Regions from separate parts of the Evansella sp. AB-rgal1 genome, predicted to be linked through region 2. Evidence: a T-box and tRNA genes for the amino acid it is inferred to sense, from the RefSeq annotation. Region 2 holds a T-box; the other holds one or more tRNA genes.
The links. The T-box of region 2 lies ahead of ACERII_RS01505 (valine--tRNA ligase). A T-box ahead of a tRNA ligase gene usually reads a tRNA of that ligase, here a tRNA-Val.
Positions count from the first base shown of each region.

Region 1: it has a tRNA-Val gene. The T-box ahead of ACERII_RS01505 (valine--tRNA ligase) is inferred to sense a tRNA for this amino acid. The anticodon was not compared.

Region 1 is NZ_JBGUAU010000004.1:208,679-217,469, reverse strand. It holds tRNA gene ACERII_RS05085 (tRNA-Ile) at 1-63, opposite strand, end outside; tRNA gene ACERII_RS05080 (tRNA-Gly) at 119-192, opposite strand; tRNA gene ACERII_RS05075 (tRNA-Pro) at 316-392, opposite strand; tRNA gene ACERII_RS05070 (tRNA-Leu) at 568-654, opposite strand; tRNA gene ACERII_RS05065 (tRNA-Leu) at 761-845, opposite strand; tRNA gene ACERII_RS05060 (tRNA-Asp) at 854-929, opposite strand; tRNA gene ACERII_RS05055 (tRNA-Val) at 964-1,039, opposite strand; tRNA gene ACERII_RS05050 (tRNA-Glu) at 1,172-1,246, opposite strand; tRNA gene ACERII_RS05045 (tRNA-Ser) at 1,268-1,358, opposite strand; tRNA gene ACERII_RS05040 (tRNA-Asn) at 1,368-1,443, opposite strand; gene ACERII_RS05035 (SprT family protein) at 1,574-2,041, opposite strand; gene cmpA (cortex morphogenetic protein CmpA) at 2,225-2,368, shown strand; gene ACERII_RS05025 (Tex family protein) at 2,482-4,671, opposite strand; gene ACERII_RS05020 (PP2C family serine/threonine-protein phosphatase) at 5,026-5,628, opposite strand; gene sigB (RNA polymerase sigma factor SigB) at 5,628-6,416, opposite strand; gene rsbW (anti-sigma B factor RsbW) at 6,379-6,873, opposite strand; gene ACERII_RS05005 (STAS domain-containing protein) at 6,876-7,205, opposite strand; gene ACERII_RS05000 (PP2C family protein-serine/threonine phosphatase) at 7,263-8,276, opposite strand; gene ACERII_RS04995 (anti-sigma regulatory factor) at 8,292-8,693, opposite strand; gene ACERII_RS04990 (STAS domain-containing protein) at 8,696-8,791, opposite strand, start outside.
Region 2 is NZ_JBGUAU010000001.1:270,701-280,827, reverse strand. It holds gene spoVID (stage VI sporulation protein D) at 1-755, shown strand, start outside; gene ACERII_RS01515 (hypothetical protein) at 772-1,692, shown strand; gene ysxE (spore coat protein YsxE) at 1,689-2,702, shown strand; T-box leader at 3,429-3,771, shown strand; gene ACERII_RS01505 (valine--tRNA ligase) at 3,881-6,526, shown strand; gene ACERII_RS01500 (DmpA family aminopeptidase) at 6,648-7,703, shown strand; gene ACERII_RS01495 (aminotransferase class IV) at 7,732-8,562, shown strand; gene ACERII_RS01490 (thiol-disulfide oxidoreductase DCC family protein) at 9,292-9,699, opposite strand; gene ACERII_RS01485 (lmo0954 family membrane protein) at 9,993-10,127, shown strand, end outside.

The DNA of each region.
Region 1 (8,791 bases), on a different contig from region 2:
GGACTCGAACCACCGACCTCACGCTTATCAGGCGTGCGCTCTAACCAGCTGAGCTACAGGCCCTCAAGCAACATTTGTAACTATACCATTTATAATTACATGATGCAAGAGGAAATTTTGGAGCGGGTGATGAGAATCGAACTCACGACATCAGCTTGGAAGGCTGAGGTTTTACCACTAAACTACACCCGCATATGATAGATTACTCTTATTATTAAGTATAAAGCTGTATTTTCTAATTTCCTTACATAAAAGTCTTTCCTTCGACTAAATTTGTGTCATCAAATCAACTATTAGAAAGTTGATTCATTTAAATGGTCGGGAAGACAGGATTTGAACCTGCGACCCCCTGGTCCCAAACCAGGTGCTCTACCAAGCTGAGCCACTTCCCGATATATGCTCTCATTATTGGGCAGCCTTAGAGGAATCGAATTCCTAACCTTATGATCCGTAAGTCAACCAGTCTATCCAAATGAGCTACGGGCGCCTCTTAGAACAATAATATTTATATTTTCCTCTACTCTTAAATGTGCAAGTACAATTACAACGTTTTTCAATAAACATAATTGGTGCGGTCGAGAGGATTTGAACCTCCACGGGGTTAACCCCCACTAGGCCCTCAACCTAGCGCGTCTGCCGTTCCGCCACGACCGCAAAATATATTTTCATAGTCTGAGATCGAATAGGAAGACAGGTATATCATCATAATCGTTTCTCAATAAAAAGTCAATACTCTGCAACAAAAAATACATTATTACGTTGGTGCGGGTGAAGGGAGTCGAACCCCCACGCCCGAAGGCACTAGATCCTAAGTCTAGCGCGTCTGCCAATTCCGCCACACCCGCACATGATATGGCGGTCCCGACGGGAATCGAACCCGCGATCTCCTGCGTGACAGGCAGGCATGTTAACCGCTACACCACGGGACCACTTTATAATTGAAAAAATAATGATAATAATTAATGGTGGAGGATGACGGGCTCGAACCGCCGACCCCCTGCTTGTAAGGCAGGTGCTCTCCCAGCTGAGCTAATCCTCCGTTAATAAAAGAATTATTAGCTACAATCAAGTAGACAATAAGGGAATAGTTAAATGATAGCGCTTATATATCTTCCGACTAAACATAATTTTACCTTAGATAGTCTTTATACAAAAGGAAAAGATATATAAGTGGTGACCCGTACGGGATTCGAACCCGTGTTACCGCCGTGAAAGGGCGGTGTCTTAACCGCTTGACCAACGGGCCTTAATTTACGGAATATTTCGATGGCGGAGAAGGAGGGATTTGAACCCTCGCGCCGCTTACACGACCTACACCCTTAGCAGGGGCGCCTCTTCAGCCACTTGAGTACTTCTCCAAAAAAAAATGGCTCCACAGGTAGGACTCGAACCTACGACCGATCGGTTAACAGCCGATTGCTCTACCAACTGAGCTACTGTGGAATAGTAATATTTCAAATGGACTTTTTACATTTTAAACAAATTAAAAAGACATGTCAATATCTTTTATAATTACCTTCTTGTCTCATTAGCGACTTTTATAATATACCATATCAATTTATTACCGTCAATATTATCTCACTAAATTTGTAACTACCTTTTTTATCCTACCTTTACATTTTCCACATACATATTTACTTGTGTCAAATTGTCTTCTCCTTTTAAATTGGACACCACACTTCCTACATTCATATATATGTACCTTCGAACTACTTGACCGAGTATTCGGTAACGTTTTACAAAACCTAGTTCCCCCCACCTGCTTTAATAACAATTTGAAATCATCATCCTTGTGCATGTAACCCTTCTTTTCTAAATGAAGGTGGTAATGACATAACTCATGTTTAATAATTTTTTCTAACTCTCCTTGGCCATGATACTCAAATTGTTTAGGATTGATATCAATATTATGAGTTGTTAAGGAGTATCTACCACCAGTAGTCCGTAATCTAGGATTGAAGTAGGCTTTATGCTTAAACGGCTTTCCAAAATCATTAACAGATATAAATTCTACAAGCTTTTGTAATTCAAAATCATTCATTAATTACACCTCACCACTTTTCTTACTTCATAATATCACAAAAAAAAATAGGAAAAGATAATACAATAAATATTGATTTATACTTAAAACTTTTGTGCACAATTTTGGGATAACAATGACAAGCAGTCCGTCATATAGTATTACTACCATCGATTTTCAACAAAAGGAAAGGGGGACAATTGTATGCCATCTTGGCTTCAGCGACAACTGCAGGAAGCCTATCAAAGAAAAGATTTAGAGCAAGTTCGCATATTAAATCAATGCTGGTTTTATTATAAGGAAACGCTACCTGCACCTTCCGAAAAAGAACAAAGATTTAATACGTAAATATATGTATTTTTAATATAGATACTTAAGTTACACACAAATGGAGGATAGTGATAAGGTTAAAGGTTACCTTTCCTATCCTCCATTATAGTATAACTAGCAAACGTTTCTTATTATGAAGAAACAGTTTGATTGGCTGGCTTTAACATCGTTAAAGCAACTCGCCCTTTTTTTGAATCTACTTCATCTACCCAAACCGTAACAACATCCCCTACTGACACAACTTCCATAGGATGTTTCACAAATTTATTAGCTAATTTAGATATATGAACTAGTCCATCTTGTTTCACACCAATGTCAATGAATGCCCCAAAATCAACAACATTCCGAACCGTACCTTGGAGTTCCATACCCGCTGAAAGATCATCCATGGATAAGACATCTGTTTTTAACATAGGTTTAGGAACGTCATCACGTGGGTCTCTCCCCGGTCTTGATAAGGCATCTAATATATCCTTCAGTGTTGGAACTCCTACATCAAACATAGAAGCTAACTCCTCCACATTCACAGAATCAATTTTTTCTTTTACTATTTCTGTACCTAAATCTTCTGTAGTAATGGACAAGTGCTCCATAATTTTCTTTGTAACAGGATAGCTTTCCGGATGAATGCTTGTACGATCTAACGCTTGGTTTCCATCAATTATCCGAAGAAATCCGATACATTGTTCGTACGTTTTCGCACCTAATCTTGGAACTTTCTTCAATTGGCTACGATTTTTATATTTCCCTTCCTCTTCTCGATGCTTCACAATGTTATTCGCAACAGCTTTTGAAAGCCCGGACACATATTGTAATAGAGAAGACGAAGCAGTATTCACATTTACCCCTACTTTGTTAACAACTGTTTCCACGACAAAGGTTAACGAGTCATTTAACTTTGACTGGGTTACATCGTGCTGATATTGTCCAACCCCAACAGATTTCGGATCAATCTTCACTAGTTCCGCTAATGGATCTTGGATTCTCCTAGCAATTGAAACAGCACTTCTTTCCTCTACCTGTAGATCTGGAAATTCTTCTTTGGCCAGCTTTGATGCAGAATAAACACTAGCCCCTGCTTCATTAACAATTAAGTAGAACATTTTACGGTCTACTTCTTTCAATACTTCCGATATAAATTGTTCTGATTCTCTAGATGCTGTTCCATTCCCAATAGCGACCATCTCGATATCAAATTGCTCTATATATTGCTTTACTTTTTTCTTCGCTTCTTCTACTTGGTTACGAGGTGGTGTTGGATAGATGACATCAATCGCTAACACTTTCCCAGTCTCATTTACAACGGCAAGCTTACAACCAGTTCGATATGCAGGGTCTAGCCCAAGAATAATCCGATCTTTCAATGGTGGTTGAAGTAATAAGTTACGTAAGTTTTCGGAAAAAATATGAATTGCTTGCTCTTCTGCTTTTTCTGTTACTTCATTCCGTATTTCCCTTTCGATCGATGGTTCAATTAACCGCTTGTATCCATCTTCTATTGCTTCTAATATTTCCTTTTTAGCAATTGTCTGCTTTCCTTTTATCACAAACTTTTCTAACCAAGTTATAATTCGATCTCGTGGAGGTATTATCGCTACCTTTAAAACATCCTCTTTTTCTCCACGATTTAATGCTAACACTCGATGAGGAACAATTTTCTTTACTTCTTCCGAGTATTCATAATACATTTCGAATATTGCTTTCTCATCTTCTGCCTTACTTTTCTTCTCAGAAGACATTTTTCCTTCTGTAAAAGTCATATGACGAACTTGTTTACGAATATCCGCATCATCTGATAAATATTCACTTATAATATCCTTTGCACCTTGAATTGCGTCTTCTGCTGTATGTATTTCATGTTCTTCACTTACATATATAGAAGCTTCTTGTTCCACTGAGCCTGATGTAGGTAGGGAAAAAATCCACTGTGCCAGTGGCTCTAATCCTTTTTCTTTCGCTACAGTCGCTTTTGTACGACGTTTTTGCTTATATGGCCGATACAAGTCTTCTACTTCGGTAAGTTTCGTTGACTTTTCTATACTCTCTTTTAAATCAGGAGTAAGTTTTCCTTGCTCTTCAATGATTCTAATAACTTCTTCTTTTCTATTTGCAAGGTTTGTGGTATATGTCCATGCTTCTAGTATGCTTCTAATCTGTTCTTCATCTAGACCACCTGTAAACTCTTTTCGGTAACGAGCAATGAAAGGAACTGTATTCCCTTCTTCTGATAATGAGATAACGCTTTTTACTTTCTCTTCTTTAATTTGTACTTGTTTTGTTACAAGTGAGAGAATTGACCTTTGTTGTTCTGTCCAATCCATTAAAAACAGACCTCCCATATTCTTCTAAACACTAGCTCTTTTCCTCTACGATTATACTCTAATTAATAACCAATGTTAAACCAACATATATTAATCATTGGAACTCCCCTGAAATACGTACATCTGACTATCTAGTAATGGTACCTTTGTTGAATTTATTCCAATTGCTTCTGTTCCCTTTATATAAAGTTAAATGTACTAATATGCTTCATATGGTGTTTTCACCCATCACGGTGCTAAATTTCACCTGTGGGGAGCTGCGACCTCTACTCTATTTACATCGTAGTCGTGAACACACCTAATAACATAAAAAAGCAAAGTAAGGAGACTCCACTACTTCGCTTTAAATGTTCCTTATATAATTTTCCCAATCACGATCGTTGTATCATCATTTGTATCTTGCATTTCATCCGTCAGCTGCGATATAGCTACTTCCGGAGAACTCAGTTCAACAAAATGGGTATGAAAGGATGGACTAAACTTTAACCCGTCAGAATATAAAAGAAAAGTCATTCCCTTTTCAAAACTCGTTCTTTGTATGCGAAATACTTGTTTTTTTCCTGATAAATATCCTCTTGATGGGATGGGGCGGTCTAGCTTCCCAGACGGAGTATAAAAAATACAACCAATATTCCCTACATTGCAATACTCCATTTCCTTTTCGGCTAAATAAATCTTAAGCACCCCTAGTACCGTCCCTCTTTTTGACGTTAATACTTGATTGCACATTTTCATAATTGTTGATACATCTAGATGATGATGGCTTTTTATTTCTTCGATAGCTGCGGAAGATGCTTCTAGCGCTTCCTCGCCACTTCCTAAACCATCAGCAACTGCTATTAACACATATTCCTCCGTGCTGACAGTAAAAACAGAATCACCTGAACACCAATTCCCTTTTTTAGCTGTTTGGTACGTACTTACTATTGCCCCATTCAAATGGTGGTTTTCTATCATTAAAGACACTCCGTCGATTCTACTTTTATTGATTCTCTTAGCTTTTGTAAAGCTCTTCGTTGTAAACGAGATACATGCATTTGAGAAATCCCTAATTTATCTCCTGTTTCTTTTTGACTCAAATTTTCAAAGTATGTTAAATTCAGGATTTCCTTTTCCCTATCTGTTAAAACCCCGAACGCTTTACCTAATAAAAGTTGTTGATTTGTCTTTTCGTACCCTTCCTCCGTAGACCCAACAAGATCTAATAAAGTAACAGCACTTCCTTCATCATCTGCTTCTATGGACCTATCAACTGAGAGCGCTTGGTAGCTTTTGCCCATTTCCATTGTTTCAAGAATTTCCTCTTCTGTAACTCCTATATGATTTGCTATTTCTTCTACTCGTGGGGACCTTTGAAGCTCTGTAGTTAACTCTTCCACTGCATTTTTAATTTTCGGCCCTAATTCTTTAATTCGACGCGGAACATGGACACTCCATGTTTTATCACGAATAAATCTTTTTATTTCACCAACAATGGTAGGAACAGCAAAAGACTCAAAACTCCTGCCGAATTCCGGGTCAAATCGTCGAAAAGCCGCTAATAAGCCTATCATTCCAACTTGAATTAAATCTTCGTCATGCCGCTGCCCTTTTGAAAATTTACGCGCAAGAGCCTGAACAAGATTCTCAAATTCCAGAACCAATTTTGTTTGAACCTCTTCATCCCCAGTCTTTTGAAATTTTTCTATCATTTGCAAAATTCGATCCTTACTGTTTGGGAGTTTCCTTTGAGATTCCGTTGTCATCTTGTTCCACCCCATCTCTTTGAAGGAACTTCGTCATTACGATCATAACACCTGAATTACTATTGATTTCAACCTTGTCCATCAATGTCTCAATTAAAAACAGTCCGAGACCTCCCTCCTTCAATTCCTCAATTGGTTTCGTTGCATCAACTGGTCCTTTTCCATTTATAAATGAGTTTACATCTATATCGCCACCACGATCAGCCACCATAACTTCTAGCCTATCAGAAAAAACATTACACCCAATAAACATAAGAGCTTCTTCTTTGTCTGTATCGTTATAAGCATGATTCACAACATTCGTACAAGCTTCCGCTACTGCTATTTTAATATCTTCTATATCGTCATACGAATACCCCAATCTATTCGCAATTCCAGAGACTGTTAATCGAACGACACCAACATATTCCGGTTTAGCTGGCATTTTTAATTCAATGAAATCGGATGTTTGTGTCATACCTAAACTTCCTCCCTCTGATCTTCGTTAATATCTATCACTTCATTTAACCCAGTAATCTCAAAAAGGCGTTTCACTCGACTATTTGCACCAATTATTTTAAGACTACTATTTGATTTATCTGCTGTTTTCAATGCACCAATAAATATCCCTAGGCCTGTACTATCAATATAATGAACATCTGATAAATCTATTATAATCAACTGTTCCGCTTCCTGAGCAATAGGATTTAGTTTTTCTTTTAGAACAGAAGCAGTATATACATCTACTTCACCACTAAGTTTAACGACACTCTTTTTTCCATTCCCCTGCACATCAACTTGTAAATTCATCATCTTCCCTCCTGACGATTCGATACACTTTTTTTCAATACCCCTTTTGATAGAAAACTAAACATTTCTTCTTAGTATTAGTAGTGTAAAATCATCTTTTAATTTAAAATCTTGTATTTTCTCAAGCTCTCGATATACTTGCTCCACCATTGCTTGAGCCGGTAAGTGAATATATTTTTTTATAAGCTGTGTTATTTGGTATCTTTCAATAAATTCTCCATCGATTCTCGATTCTGTAACCCCATCTGATAGAAGCACAATAAAATCTCCTGGGTTCAACTCTAATACGTACTCTTTATAGTTCACTTTTGAAGATACACCTAGTACAAGTCCTTTTGTATCCATATTCTCAAATTTGTTTTGAGAAGCACGATAAACGAATCCAGGTTCGTGACCTGCACTGGAATAGTAAAAATGATGTAGTTTAGGGTCATACGTTCCATATACCATCGTTATAAACATATCACTATCAATATTTCTTTCCACAACTCGATTTAAATTCTCTAAGAGACCTGCTGGCTGTAATCGTTGTTCAGGCAGACTGTCCATCGCATACTTTATCATGGACATGCTCATTGCTGCAGGAACACCTTTACCGATGACATCTGCTACAGCTACTCCAATATTCCCATTATCATCTTCCATATAGTGATAATAATCCCCGCTCATTTTTCCTGCCGGAACACTTACAATCCCAAAGTCTAACTCATCGACTGTAATGGGTTTACTTGGTAATAAAGACTTTTGCATCCTTGCAGCTACGGTAAGCTCAGAATCTAGTTGACGTTGACGATCTCGCAAACTCAAATGTTCTCTATGTGCTAATCCATAACCAATCATTATCTCCAAAAGTAAATCATAGGAATCTATCACTTCTTGAGGGAGGTCCTTAATTAGTTCTTTTAATACAGACAAATGAAGACTTACCATTTCTTCAGGTGACATATCTTTTTCTATCATCTCTTTACTAAACTGCTGCGCTGAATAAAGGGTAAGCTCACTCTTGTCCTTTATATAGTTCTTTAACATTTCACGATAGTATTGATACAAAGATAGTTTAGTTTTCTCCAATAAATATGGCACCTCCTATCGAAGCCATTTAATTGCGGTAATAGTTGTTCCTTCATTTAATACTGAATCAATTGCAAATTCATCCATCAATCGTTTAACACCAGGTAGTCCAGCCCCCAAACCTCCAGAGGTTGTATATCCATCTTCCATTACTTTTCTAATATCTTTAATACCAGGACCATTATCAATTGCAGCAATCTTTACCCCTTTTTTCCCAGAACGGTGTACCTCTTCAATATGGATCTGTCCTTTTTTTGCATATAGATAAATATTTCTGGCAAGCTCTGATATGGCAGTTGTAATTCTCGCTTGGTCAACGGAACCAAAACCTACCTCTCGTGCAAGCTTTCTTCCGGCTTGACGAGCCGCTACTATTCCCCACTCACTATTTATATCAACATGGGTCTGGACTTGCATGTTCAACCCTCCAATTCGAGTTGGAGTCTATCCAACCCTTGTTCAAGGTCCAATGCAGTTGGTACATCATCTAACGTAATCCCCATATCAATGAGTGT
Region 2 (10,127 bases):
GTGAACGAAATGAACCTTATGAAGAGTTTGAGGATAGTTCCAGTTCTTCTGAAGAGGAAGAATATAGCTATGTTCCACCTAATAGCTATGAAAATATTGAGCATAAAGACTTCAGCAGAAATGCTGAATTTGAGGAAAAATCAGAGGACCGTAGTTTTCATTTTGAGTCAGTACGTAAGGCACCCGAGATAGAAGATGAGGAGGTAGATGATTTTTCCATGAAAAAAGAAGAGGAGTTTGAGACATACGAAAGAAATGATCATGAGCTAGAAGCGAATACCGTGGAAGAGGTAGTGGAGGTAAATGAAGAGGATGAGCCAGAAATTGTAGATGAACCATCGATTGAAGAAGAAGTGTTGGAAGAGCCAATGGTTCGAGCTGAGGAAACTCCAGAAGTAGTAGAACCACCGAAAGAACCTACTATCCGTTTTTCCTCCAACAAAGCTAATAGCTCTGTAGAAACTTCTGCTGAATCTAATCAAGGGGAAGATAATAATGAAGAAAGACCAGAAGTTGGAGAGAAAAAAGAAGAAAATGCACTCTACTTAACAAAGATGCTTACGAAGGGCGAAGAAGAATTTTCTAAGCTTCGTATGTGTATCGTCCAAGAAGGAGAATCGTTAGAAACGATTGCAGATCGGTACGATTTAGAGTTAAGTCAGATCATTCGAATGAATAGACTCAATGATGAGCGTGTTGGTGAAGGACAGATATTATATATTCCAGTGAAGAAAACTCCAACATCCAAGTCTTGATTTGGAGGAGGATGGAATGCTAAGTATATCGAAAATACAAGAGAGCTATGGATTTAAACATAGTAAATGGAAAGTGAATGGAGAACTTCTCGATACGGAAAAGGGTATTAAACGACTGATCTTATGGTCGGATGAAAAAAATGCTCGTTGGCATTTACAATGGCGCGATTCTTTATGGATAAAATCTGGAAGTCTTACCAATCGTATGCTCCAGACTGTAAAAGGGCAAAAAATGCTCCTAAGTGAATCTGGCTGGATCACACTTCATGATGAGGTGTCCAGCCTCTTTCCCTATAAAGGTCGAGAAAAAGAGTTTGGTAAGTTTATTGGACTCTATTTTTCCCAAGATTTGAAAGAGTTTGAAACAGAGATTTATGATCCTATTTTGGATGAAGAATCATTAGATTATGCGAAAAAACAGATATCAACTACTATTAGAAAAAAAGAGATTCGTTTTTTAGAAGCCATGAGAAAAGAATCTCTCTTTCGACTTTCAAAAGCGACACGTGTAAAAGGGAAAAATAATCACCTTAAAGAACCTGTTGTTGCCCCAATTCGTACGTTAGATCAAGGAAAAATTGTTTTTGAAAAGTTCTATTGGCACAACATTACAGGGAAGCCTGAACGTGGATACCATTCTTTGAAAACTGTATTATCAGAATGGCTTCAGCGATACGGTCAAAATTCATTATTTTTACTGTTAAATGAAATAGATAAATACTTCCCTCTCAAACAGGAACACGGACAGCAGCTATTAGCAAACTGTTTAGCACCTTGGGAATATATTGACTTCATTGATAAAATAAAGGATTTGGATAATCTTACTGAAGTTCAGGTATGGAAAGAGAAGCTTTCTTATCAATGGGAAGCGTCAAGGGCGTTAGTGCAAGCACTGGATGAGTGGTTAGATGCGACTCGAAAGAAGGTGAATGTATGAATATTCATGTTCAGCATAAGCCAATTGGTGCTGTATTATTTCAATATGATTTATATCCAGAAAAAATAGAGTCCATCGGTAAGGTAAAAAAAATATATACTCCGAATGGTGTTTTTGCTTTAAAAGAAACGAAGATGTCTGAGGATGAAACAGACTGGTTCATTCACGTCATTCGTAGGTTAGAGAGAATTGGGTTTCATTATGTTGTTCCTATTTTACCAACGAAATACGGTGACTCTGTTGTACGCTACGATGGGCATGTGTATTATTTGATGCCATGGTATGACGATCAAACAAAATTTAAGCACGCTGTTGATACGGAAGAAGTAATGGTAGAGGAGCTTGCAAGACTTCATGGTTTAACTGAGCGTACTCAAGAGTATTCCGAAGAAGTGTTGGAAGAATCGTATGAAACGCTGAAAAAACGTTGGGGTTATCGAAGGCTTGAAATGGAGCGGTATGTAGAACAAATCGAAGGAAATGTGTATTTGTCTCCGTTTGAATTAACATTCCTGACTCATTTTCAAAGAACTATCTTTATGGCAGAGGAAGCGGAAAAACATTTAAAGAAATGGATGGAAGGTGCCAAAGAGAAGAAGAGTTTTCGAAGTGTACTCTGTCATGGGAAACCTAGCAGAAAACATACATGTTTTGATCAATATGGAACAGCGTACTTCTTAAACTTTGAAAAAGCAGTGCTAGATACGCCTTCTCGAGACATGGCACTCATGTTTCGACATTTCTTCCAATTACGTCCGTGGGATGAGCAAGAAGGACGACATTGGCTTCAATTATATGAAAAACATTTTGCCTTTTTTGATGAAGAGCGTCATTTGTTCATGAGTTATCTAGCATTCCCGGAAAGTATTTATCAGTCCGTAGATGCTTATCAGAATAAGGAAAGCTCCGTACCAGAATTACAGTCTGTATCACAATTAGAGCGGAAAATATTAACGATGAATCGAATTCAGCGTTTTATGAAAAGTGTGTTTGAAGGAGAACAGAGGTAGTACTTAAGGGTTTAAATCTACCCTTTTCAAATACAATAAGCAAATAGGGCTGTCTCATACGGAGAGAATGTGAATCTCCTGTGAGACAGCCTTTTTATTGGTATAAAGTATAGATGAGAGTTCATTTTGATTTAGAAAACCAATCCATTACTCGGGAAAGATAGAGAAGAACTAGTATACCTAATAAAATTAAATCAAATTTAGTAGGGAATATTATCGTCCGAATCAATTGAAATACTATTAAAGGTAGTAATATTTGATAAAAGATATCTCCTGCTCTTTGAAACCAGCGGGAAAACCGGTATCCGCCAAACCGTCGTCTCATTCCCCTCATATTTATATTCCCCTTTCATTCTCGGTTATTATCATCTTATGCAAGAAAAAGGAAAAAGTGAACAATGAAAACTATTGTTATTATCGGATTACATAAGGTATGAGTTTTGGGTATTTAGGCAAAAATATTACTATATTTATAATAAGTGTACAGCTTATATGGGATAGTGGAAAGCTACGAGATTCCAGTGGAAATTAGAGTAGTGGCGAGACACCGTATCGACGGAGTCGTGAAGATGGCTCGGCAACTCCCCAACAAAGTTGTTAATACTTGATAGTTTAACTCCACTTGATAACACGTATTATCAGGGTAGAACGTAAGAAAATTAACCAAAACCTATTGATTCTCAGAAAAAGAAAAGGTAAAATAACGTGTACATAAAAAATTTCATTGCAATAACTAAGAGTGGGAAGAGTACATTCTGGAAGCTATCAGAGAGGAAAACCATTGTGTTCAACGCATACGCGTAGTTACAATGCTGGAAGGTTTTCTTAGACGAAAAGGTGGAAGGTCGCCCATGAGTTGCTTTTATGAACGAACGCTACATGAGTTCAGCAACTGTCAATTCGGTGACAGGGATGATTCAAATGAAAGTTCTAATAGTAAAAGCCGGTTCAGCACCGTTACAGCTTTGAGTGTACAGTCTATCATCTTTTAAGTTGGTGAATTTATTCACCCAATTAGACTGTAAACAAAGGTGGTACCACGAGGAATTCAACTCCCTTCGTCCTTTGACGAACGGGGTTTTTTTATATTCATATAACGTTCACAAAATTGTACCAGGTCTGGTCCCGGACAAAAAGTTCGGGGACCAGGGACGTGGCAATTTGAAGGAGGAAGAAAGATGGAAAATAATCAAGAAATTTCAATGCCGCCAAAGTATGATCCGCAGGCGACAGAAGCAAAATGGTATCCGTATTGGGTAAATGGAAAATTCTTTGAAGCAACAGGTGATGAGAGCAAAAAGCCTTACACCATTGTTATACCACCGCCAAACGTAACAGGGAAGCTTCACCTAGGACATGCTTGGGATACGACGCTACAAGATATCCTTATTCGTACGAAGCGTATGCAAGGCTATGACGCACTATGGTTACCAGGTATGGACCATGCGGGGATTGCAACGCAAGCAAAAGTAGAAGGAAAGCTTCGTGAAGAAGGTATTTCTCGTCACGACTTAGGTCGTGAGAAATTCTTAGAACAATCGTGGGAATGGAAAGGGGAATACGCGGACTTCATTCGTCAACAATGGTCGAAGCTTGGATTGTCTTTAGACTACTCAAGAGAGCGATTCACGTTAGATGAAGGTCTTTCTGACGCAGTACGAGAAGTGTTTGTTCGCTTATACGAAGAGGGACTCATTTATCGTGGTGAGTACATTATAAACTGGGATCCACAAACAAAAACAGCTCTTTCTGACATCGAAGTTATCTACAAAGATGTTCAAGGTGCGTTTTATCATATGAAGTATCCGTTAGTTGATGGATCTGGTCACATAGAGGTAGCTACAACGCGTCCAGAAACAATGCTAGGTGATACGGCAGTAGCAGTTCACCCGAAAGATGAGCGATATCAACATCTTATCGGGAAAAAAGTAAAACTTCCGATCATAGGACGTGAAATTGAAATCGTAGCGGACGATTACGTTGATATGGACTTCGGATCTGGAGCGGTAAAAATTACGCCAGCTCACGACCCGAATGACTTTGAAATAGGAAACCGCCACAACCTCGAACGAGTTCTCGTTATGGATGAAGGCGGGAAAATGAATGAGAACGCTGGAAAGTATCAAGGATTAGATCGATTTGAATGTCGTAAACAAATCGTGAAGGACCTTCAAGAGGAAGGTATTCTCTTCAAAATCGAAGATCATATGCACAGTGTTGGTCATTCAGAGCGAAGCGGTGCTGTCGTTGAGCCATATCTTTCTACACAATGGTTTGTAAAAATGAAGCCACTTGCTGAGCAAGCAATTGAGCTACAAAAATCAGAAGGAAAAGTAGATTTTGTTCCTGATCGTTTTGAAAAGACGTATCTTCACTGGATCGAAAACATTCGTGACTGGTGTATTTCTCGTCAACTCTGGTGGGGCCACCGAATTCCAGCCTGGTTCCATAAAGAAACAGGGGAACTTTATGTAGGAAGAACAGCACCAGAAGATATCGAGAACTGGGAGCAAGATGAGGACGTATTAGATACATGGTTCAGTTCTGCGTTATGGCCGTTTTCCACAATGGGGTGGCCGAACGAAGACGCAGCAGACTACAAACGTTTTTACTCTACGGATGTTCTTGTAACAGGTTATGACATCATTTATTTCTGGGTAGCGAGAATGATTTTCCAAGGACTACACTTTACAGACGAGCGTCCATTTAAAGACGTTCTCATTCACGGACTTGTTCGTGATGCCGAGGGCCGTAAAATGAGTAAATCCCTTGGGAACGGGGTTGACCCAATGGATGTGATTGATAAGTATGGAGCAGATGCACTTCGTTTCTTCTTATCAACAGGAAGTTCTCCAGGTCAAGACTTACGTTTCTATTGGGAAAAAGTAGAGTCCAACTGGAACTTTGGTAATAAAATTTGGAACGCATCTCGTTTTGCGTTAATGAATATGAATGGACTGAAGTACGAGGAGATTGATTTAACTGGGAAAAAATCCATTGCGGATAAGTGGATCTTGACTCGTCTTCAAGAAACGATTGACCAAGTAACGAAATTTATTGATGCATATGAGTTCGGTGAGGTTGGTCGTGCATTATACAACTTTATTTGGGATGACTTCTGTGATTGGTATATTGAAATGGCGAAGCTTCCGTTAAACGGAGAAGAGGAGGAAGCGAAGCACACAACTCGTTCTGTTTTAGCATACGTATTAGACCAAACGATGAGATTGTTGCATCCATTCATGCCATTCATTACAGAGGAAGTGTGGCAGCACCTTCCACATGAAGGAGAATCAATTACGGTTGCAAAATGGCCAACTCGTGATGAAAATCTTGTTGACAAGCAATCAGTAAAAGATATGCAGTTACTTCAAGAAATTATCCGATCTGTTCGTAATACACGCGCAGAATTAAATGTACCAATGAGTAAGGAAATCACCCTTCACATTCGTGCAAACAATGAGGATGTTCTTGATCAGTTGAACAGAGGAAGAGCGTATGTAGAGCGATTCTGTCGTCCAAGCGAATTGCAAATGGGAACAAACTTACCTGCACCGGAAAAATCAATGAGCTCTGTGTTATCTGGAGTAGAATTGTATCTTCCATTAGCAGGCCTTCTAGATCTAGATGCCGAATTGAAACGTCTAGAGGGAGAATGGAAACGTCTCGACGGAGAAGTTACACGTGTTCAGAAGAAGCTTTCGAACCAAGGCTTTGTAGCGAAAGCACCTCAAGAAGTGGTAGATGCGGAGAAGGCGAAGGAAACTGACTATCTAGAGCAAAGAGAAAAAGTAAAGGCTCGTATAGAAGAGCTTCGTAAATAACTACTAACTCATTACATCCAAGAGAAGCTTTGCAACTCTTGGATGTTTTTTTGCTAAAAGGTAATAATAGTAAAGTTATGCATAGTAATAAAACTAGATATATGAATGTGAGGTACTATCGATGACACAAATCAAAAGGATACGAGATTGGAATCTTCCTATCGGTTCGTTGCCCACTGGACCAAAAAATAAAATTACGGATGTTGCAGGCGTGACAGTAGGTCATGTTACAATAAAGCAAGATAATAGTTTTACTGGTGTAACAGCAATTCTTCCTCATCAAGGAAATTTATTTCAAGAAAAAGTAGTGGCTGCAAGTCACGTGCTTAATGGATTTGGAAAAACAACAGGATTAACTCAAATAAACGAGTTAGGTACGATCGAAACACCAATTCTCTTAACGAATACATTAAGCGTAGGTAACTGTTCTACAGGATTAATTCATTACATGCTCAAGGATAATCCGGAAATTGGACGAACGACAGGAACAATTAACCCTGTAGTGGCGGAATGTAATGACATGTTTTTAAACGATATCCGCCATATTTTTCTCAACGAACGTCATGTGTTTGGTGCCATTGAAGATGCAAAGACAGACTTTGAAGAGGGAGCTGTCGGTGCTGGAACTGGGATGCGATGCTTCAGTTTAAAAGGTGGGATTGGGTCTTCTTCTCGAACGGTTGAAATCCAAAATCATACGTATACGGTTGGAGTGTTAGTGTTAACGAATTATGGTCGTCTCGATGATTTGGTTATCAAGGGCGAGAATGTTGGGAAAAAGATCTCGGAGCTTATGAAAAATGATGTCCAAAATCATAAGGATCGAGGTTCTGTGATTATTATTGTTGCTACAGATTTACCTGTTTCCGAACGTCAACTTGAACGTATTATTAAGCGTTGTGGTGTTGGACTAAGTCATACTGGTTCGAAGATGGCACATGGTAGTGGTGATATTGTTATTGGCTTTAGTACGGCTGCAACTGTGCCGCACAAGCTGGAGGAAAAACTATTGAAGCATAACTACATACATGAAGAAGAGTTAGATAAACCTTTTCATGCCGTTTCGGAGGCGACGGAAGAAGCGATTTTAAATTCCATGGTAACGGCAGAAACGACCGTGGGAAGAGATGGGAATACGGTGGAGTCATTAAAGGATTATATAGATCAATTATATTAGTTTTAACACTTCGGGAGGGAATTGTTGAATGAAAGAAGTAGCTTATTATAATCGACAGTTTGTGGATATTAATGATCCGGTAATACCGATTCAAGAGAGAGGTCACCAATTCGGGGATGGCGTTTATGAGGTTGTTCGCGTTTATGATGGGAAACCATTTTTGCTTGATGAGCATTTAGTGAGGTTGAAGAAAAGTGCTGAAGCTATTGAGTTGACGCTTCCTTATTCCTTTGAGCAAATGAAGGGTATTATTGAAGAAGGTTTGCGATTATCTGGAATTGAGAATGCAGAGGTATACTTTCAAATAACCAGAGGAATTTCTCCAAGACAGCATCATTATCCAGAAGTTCCTGCTGTGTTTTCCATGACGGTTCGAAACGCAAGAAAAATATCGGATGAAAATAAAAGGGATGGAATCTCCGTTGTTATTTTGGATGATGTGAGATGGGCGAACTGTTTTATTAAATCGTTAAATCTCCTTCCTAATATTATGGCGAAGCACAAGGCAATGGCGAACGGACATGGGGAAGCGATATTCGTGAAAGATGGTATCATCACGGAAGGTTCTAGTAGTAACTTATTTGTTGTGAAGGATGGGGTGATCCATACGCATCCTGCAAACAAAGCTATTTTGCATGGAATTACGAGAGCTCAAGTGATTTCATTGGCGGAAAAACGAGGAATTCCTGTGAAAGAGGAAGCTTTTGATGTGAATTTCTTTTTAGGAGCGGACGAAGCATTTATTACAAGTACGAGTGTGGAGATGCTTGCGATTCATACGATAAACGAAGACACGAAGCTATCGGTAGAGCGACCGGTGTATCGGGCGTTAGCGGAGGACTTTACGAAGCTGCGTTGATAAGTTGTTTTGGTTTGGGAAAAATTGTGTTGAATGTCCTCATGGGTGGTGGGCCTGTGAGGATATTTTTGTAGTTTTAGTCGGACGTGTCGTTAGAGTATAGTAATTGAAAACTGGAGTTAAAAGACAATTAGCTTATTTTCAGGGGGGGTATATCAAGAAAAACATGGTTATTAGACAATGTGCTCCGTTGCAAATCCCATTTTATCTGCAAACTGGCGTTACTAGACAATTTCCATCTTCTGAAGCCAAGTTTTGTCTAGACCCAGCGTTTCATTGACAATTTCGACCTTCCGAAACCAGAAATTGTCAAATACCAAGCGTTTCATTGACAATTTCGACCTTCAGAAACCAGAAATTGTCAAATACCAAGCGTTTCATTGACAATTTCGACCTTCTGAAACCAGAAATTGTCAAATACCCAGTGTTTCATTGACAATTTCGACCTTTTGAAACCAGAAATTGTCAAATACCCAGCGTTTCATTGACAATTTCGACCTTCTGAAACCTGAAATTGTCAAATACCCAGTGTTTCATTGACAATTTCGACCTTTTGAAACCAGAAATTGTCAAATACCCAGCGTTTCATTGACAATTTCCCCCTCCTGAAGCCTAGCTTATTTATTGTACTTATGAGACGTTCATAAGGACAAATACAAAAGAAGATCTGGTTGAATTACCAGTATGATTTTACCTTGTTTTTAACATAAAGGGTTCTTAACAAACAATTCAACTCAAATCTCCCCCTTCCAAAAACCTCTTCCTCACATCGGCAGTAGGTAGCATACAGCTATCCCGTTTACCGAACCATTTATATCTATTTTTCGCAATCACAGAATAAACAGAATCTCGAATTGGTCGAGGAACGATCAACAAACAATATAAAACTCGCCAATTCCATTTCAAATTCTTACACACTCGCAAGGCAGCGGAAGACTTGCTGTATGCTCGCCCCTCTTCCATCAAAATAAAGCTATCCATATCCAAACTAATTCCATGATCTTTCAACAATTTCTGCCCAACGTCGCTTTGTAACGAAGCAAACTGAAAGTGAGCGTTAGGATCTCGTTTGATAATAAACTGTACACTTCCTACGCAAAAATTACAAACTCCATCAAATAATATAACAGCCTTCAGAAAGACCACTTCCTTTTTCCAATCATATTAGAAGATATATTTCCACTATATCATAATCCGTAAGAATTCCTAGAAGCTAGGATCTACACAAAGTTCATAATAATCTAATCTGAATCTAATCTAGCATCTACACAAAAAAAGCGACAGAGCAGCATCCTACAAATCTAACCTTTCACAATAGTCTAATATTCAAATACTCCTCAAGTCTTAGTCTAAATATTTCCGAAGATCATTATGGAAAAATGCACACTCCTATAAGATAAAGATAAGAAATATGAGAGGAGGAAAAACGAATGAAAAAGTTTCTACTATTCGTTTTAGCATTAATAGCAGTGGTGGTGTTACTAGCAAACTTAGGCCCGATGATTCTTCTAGGAGTGAGTATTTACTTACTTTACGTTATCTTCAAGCAATTTGTAAAAAGTGAG